DNA from 2 places in the Afipia sp. DC4300-2b1 genome. Region 1 is predicted to be linked to the other one. Evidence: predicted binding sites of a transcription regulator. Region 1 holds the regulator's gene; the other holds the start of a gene.

Evidence for each region. The regulator LexA, encoded in region 1, represses DNA repair genes until DNA is damaged. The targets are predictions, from matches to a motif close to TGTTCNNNNTGTGTTCNG.
Region 2: the regulator LexA is predicted to act here: its motif matches at 1,472-1,489, upstream of ACP7AL_RS05720 (YifB family Mg chelatase-like AAA ATPase).

Annotation. Positions count from the first base shown of each region.
Region 1 covers NZ_JAFCSX010000005.1:83,564-85,763, forward strand. The annotation lists gene ACP7AL_RS20000 (ComEC/Rec2 family competence protein) at 1-699, shown strand, start outside; gene lexA (transcriptional repressor LexA) at 804-1,511, opposite strand; gene glp (gephyrin-like molybdotransferase Glp) at 1,724-2,200, opposite strand, start outside.
Region 2 covers NZ_JAFCSX010000001.1:1,153,145-1,155,344, reverse strand. The annotation lists gene ACP7AL_RS05720 (YifB family Mg chelatase-like AAA ATPase) at 1-1,424, opposite strand, end outside; gene ACP7AL_RS05715 (MBL fold metallo-hydrolase) at 1,554-2,200, opposite strand, start outside.

The sequences.
Region 1 (2,200 bases):
GTGGCGGCGCTTCCCGGCGCGATCGGCCAGATCGCGTCATTCGGCGCCGGGGCGCTGGCCTTGATGAGCGCAGGCATTATTGCGCTCGGTTTGTTGCGGACGCCATTGCGATGGACGGGAGCAGGGCTCATCGCACTGGCAACAATCTGGGCGCTGACCACGCCGCAGCCGGACATCCTTGTTGCGGGAGACGGCACCTCGGTCGCGGTGCGCGGGAAGGACGGCAGGCTGCGCCTGATGCGCACCGGAAAGGATGCTTTCCTGTCACGCGAATGGCTCGCAGCCGACGCCGACATGCGCAAGGCAACCGACGCGTCGCTGACCGATGGCGTTTCGTGCGACCCATCTGGATGCGTGGTGCAGGCGGCGGACGGCTCGACCGTCGCGCTGACGCTGAAACCCGATGCGTTCGCGGATGATTGCGTACGCGCAGCGGTCATCGTGACACTGCGTCAGTCGCCCGCCGATTGTGCGGCCATGGTGCTGGATAAGGAGATGCTGCGCAGGCGCGGCACACTCGCCCTGCGCAAAACCGCAGACGGCTACGCGATCACGGCCAACAAGCCGCGCGGCGTCGACCGTCCGTGGTCACCGGCAAATGCCGATGATGACATCGAAACACCCGCTGTACGGTCAAGCCGTCCCGCGCAGCCTGTCGATGCGACGCCGGCAGAGAGCGATCTCCAGCCGGACGATTGATCCAGCCATCATTCCGGACAGGCCAGCAAATTCAACGGGCAAGTTTCTGGATTCCGGGTTCGCTCGCAAAAGCTCGCGCCCTGGAATGAAGGAACCCGAAAGTCTCAGTACTTGCGGACAAGCCCGATCAGCTTGCCCTGAATCCGCACGCGGTTGGGCGGCAGGATGCGAACTTCATAAGCTGCGTTGGCCGGCTCCAGCGCGATGGACGCGCCGCGGCGGCGGAAGCGCTTCAGGGTGGCTTCTTCCTCGTCGATCAGCGCCACCACGATGTCGCCGGTGTCGGCGGTCTCGTTGCGCTGGATCAGCACGGTGTCGCCGTCGAGAATGCCGGCTTCCATCATGGAATCGCCGCGCACTTCGAGAGCGTAGTGTTCGCCGGAGCCGAGCATGTCGGGCGGCACGCTGATGGTGTGGCTGCGGGTCTGCAACGCCTCGATCGGCGTACCGGCTGCGATCCGGCCCATGACCGGCACGGCAACCGGGAAGCTGGCATCCTCATCAGGACCGAGGGACGGAGCCGACCGGACCTTGCCGAGGTTGCCCTCGATGACGCTTGGCGTGAAGCCGCGGCGGGCGCCGCCGGGGCTGGCACTCGTTTCGGGAAGCTTGATGACCTCGATGGCGCGGGCCCGGTTGGCGAGCCTGCGGATGAAGCCGCGCTCCTCAAGGGCGGTAATGAGCCGGTGGATGCCGGACTTGGACCGCAGGTCCAGCGCGTCCTTCATTTCGTCGAAGGAGGGCGGAACACCAGCTTCCTTGAGCCGCTCGTTGATGAAGCGCAGAAGCTCGTATTGTTTGCGTGTCAGCATCTGAATTGGTCCCCGATCCCAAGGATCTCAAGAATTCCCGCGTTCTGATCCGAAGCCGCGCCTCTCTGGATCCCCACCGAGAACAAATGGAAAGGGACACTCAGGAGTAGCGAGTCACTCGAAACAAATCATGAACGAACACTATCTGTTCCATATGTGTTCCGCAACCCCTTAATTTCACGTCAACGACGGGGCCCGTGTGATCGGGATTGTCAGTCCGGCAGCCGCAGGATCGTGCAGGGCGAGCCGGCGGGGGCCGCGGGCGCGAATGGCGGACGGACGATCAGTGCATTCGCTTCGACCAGTTTTGCCACCAGCGAACTGTCCTGCGCGCCCACCGACGTGGCGACGGGTACACCGTCGCTGCCGGCTGTGACGCGCGCCCGCAGGTAGTCCTGCCGCTTGTCGTTGGCGGGCAGCTCGCGCCCAAGCCTGGCTTGCTCGAGTGGATGATCGATCGTGGTTCGCCCGGAGAGCGAACGGATCAGCGGCACCAGAAACAGGAAAGCGCAGACGTAGGACGACACGGGGTTCCCGGGCAGGCCGAGCACGCGCATCGCCCCGAGCCGTCCGTTCATCATCGGCTTGCCGGGCCGCAGCGCGATCTTCCAGAAGGCCATGTCGAAGCCTTCGGTTGTCAGCGCGGCCTGAACCAGATCGTGATCGCCAACCGATGCGCCGCCGGTGGT
Region 2 (2,200 bases), on a different contig from region 1:
AGCACGCGGTGATAGCCGCGCGCCGACAGGCGCATGGTTTCGGCGGCGTCGCGCAGCAGCTTTTGCCCCTGCGCGTCGGGCTGCGCGATCTCTTCCAGCACGGCAGCCGGCGCTTCCGCGTTGGTACGGATGTGCGGCAGGCCCAGGGCCCCATAGCGGGCGATCTGAACGGCGCGGGCCGCCGCGACGCGCGCGGCAACCTCCGCGGAGCCTTCCGCCGGTGCGGGCAGGATCAGGTCGGATGCGGTCACGGCCGGCACTTCGATCCGCAGATCGATGCGGTCCATCAGCGGACCGGAAATGCGGCCCTGATAATCTGCCGTGCAGCGGTCGATGCGGCCGCGCTTGCAGGAATAGCCGGGTTCATAGGCGTATCCGCAGCGGCACGGATTCATCGCCGCCACCAGCATGAACCGCGCCGGATAGGTCACGCGATGATTTGCCCGGGACACCGCGACCTCGCCGTTCTCCAGCGGCTGGCGCAGCGAGTCCAGCACGCGTGCATCGAACTCGGGGAGCTCGTCGAGGAACAGCACGCCGTGATGCGCCAGCGAAATTTCGCCCGGCCGGGCGCGCATGCCTCCACCGGTCAGCGCAGCCATGCTTGCGGAGTGATGCGGCGCGCGGAACGGCCGCCGCGCCGTCAATGCGCCGCCTTCGATTTCGCCCGCGACAGATGCGATCATCGAAATCTCGAGCAGTTCGGACGGCGACAGCGGCGGCAGGATCGAGGGCAGCCGCGCCGCCAGCATGGACTTGCCTGCACCAGGCGAGCCGATCATCAGGAGGTGATGTCCACCGGCGGCGGCGATCTCCAGCGCACGCTTGGCGCTTTCCTGGCCCTTGATGTCGCGCAGGTCGAGCAGCGTGGTCTGGCGCTCGGTGATCTTCGGCTGCGGCCGCGACAGAACCTGTGTGCCCTTGAAGTGATTGGCGATCTGAATCAGCGATGCCGCCGCGACGATCTGAATCTCGGGACTGGCCCACGCTGCTTCCGCGCCGCAGGCCGCGGGGCAGATCAGTCCCTCGTCGCGCGCGTTGGCTCCGATCGCTGCGGGAAGCACGCCCGCGACAGGCGCGATCGAGCCGTCGAGCCCGAGTTCGCCGAGCACCGTAAATCCATTCAGCGCATCGGGCGGGATCGCGCCGATGGCGGCCATCAGCCCGAGTGCAATGGGAAGGTCGTAATGACTGCCTTCTTTGGGCAGGTCGGCGGGCGCGAGATTGACGGTGATTCGCCGGGCGGGGAGGGCGAGGCCCGAGGCGATCAGGGCGGAGCGCACCCGTTCGCGGGCTTCCGACACCGCCTTGTCCGGCAGGCCGACGATGGTGAAGGCGGGCAGTCCGGGCGCGACCTGGACCTGCACGTCCACCGCGCGGGCTTCGATGCCTTCAAACGCCACCGTGGAAACGCGCTGAACCATTGCTCCCTCGCCCCCGCCACAACCCTAGCAGGAACTTTCTGGAGCGCAAGAACATTTAGGGAACATGCTGCCGGTCGTGGCCGGAATGGCCGGCGGCAGCGAGCCGGAGACCCGCTGCAGCCAAAACCCTCAGAGATTCATGATCATCGGTTCGGGGATGTAGCGGAAGCCATCGCCTGCTTTCACCACATGGCCGTAGCCCGGCCAGGGGAAGTGATAGGACATCACGGCCGTCTTGTTGGCCGCGATTGTGTCCAGCAGCCTCACCCGCGTTGCCGCCGCCATCTTCGGATCGGAGTCATAGGCGAATTCCATCTTCGGCCGCTCCAGCAGCAGCACCTGATGGTGGGTGAGATCACCGAGGAATGCGAACGACTTTCCACCCGACTGGATCATGAACATATGGTGGCCGAAGGTGTGGCCGGGCGCGGCGATTGCCGTGACGCCGGGCAGGAATTCCTGCTCGTCCTTGAAGAACACGATGCGGTCGCGCACCGGCATCAGGTTCTTGCGCGCGTGAGCGATGAAGTCCTTGAGCGGTCCGTCCAGTTTTTTCTCGTCGGTCCAGAACTCGAGATCGGCTTGGCTGATGTAGACCTGCGCGTTCGGAAACAGCGGCTTGCCGCCTTCATCGACGATGCCGCCGATATGGTCGACATGCGCATGGGAGCAAACGATCGCATCGATATCTTCCGGCTTGAGGCCGGCTTCGGTGATGCTCTTCTGCAAGCGCCCGGTGGTCGGTCCAAAAAGTTTCGACGTGCCCATGCCGGTGT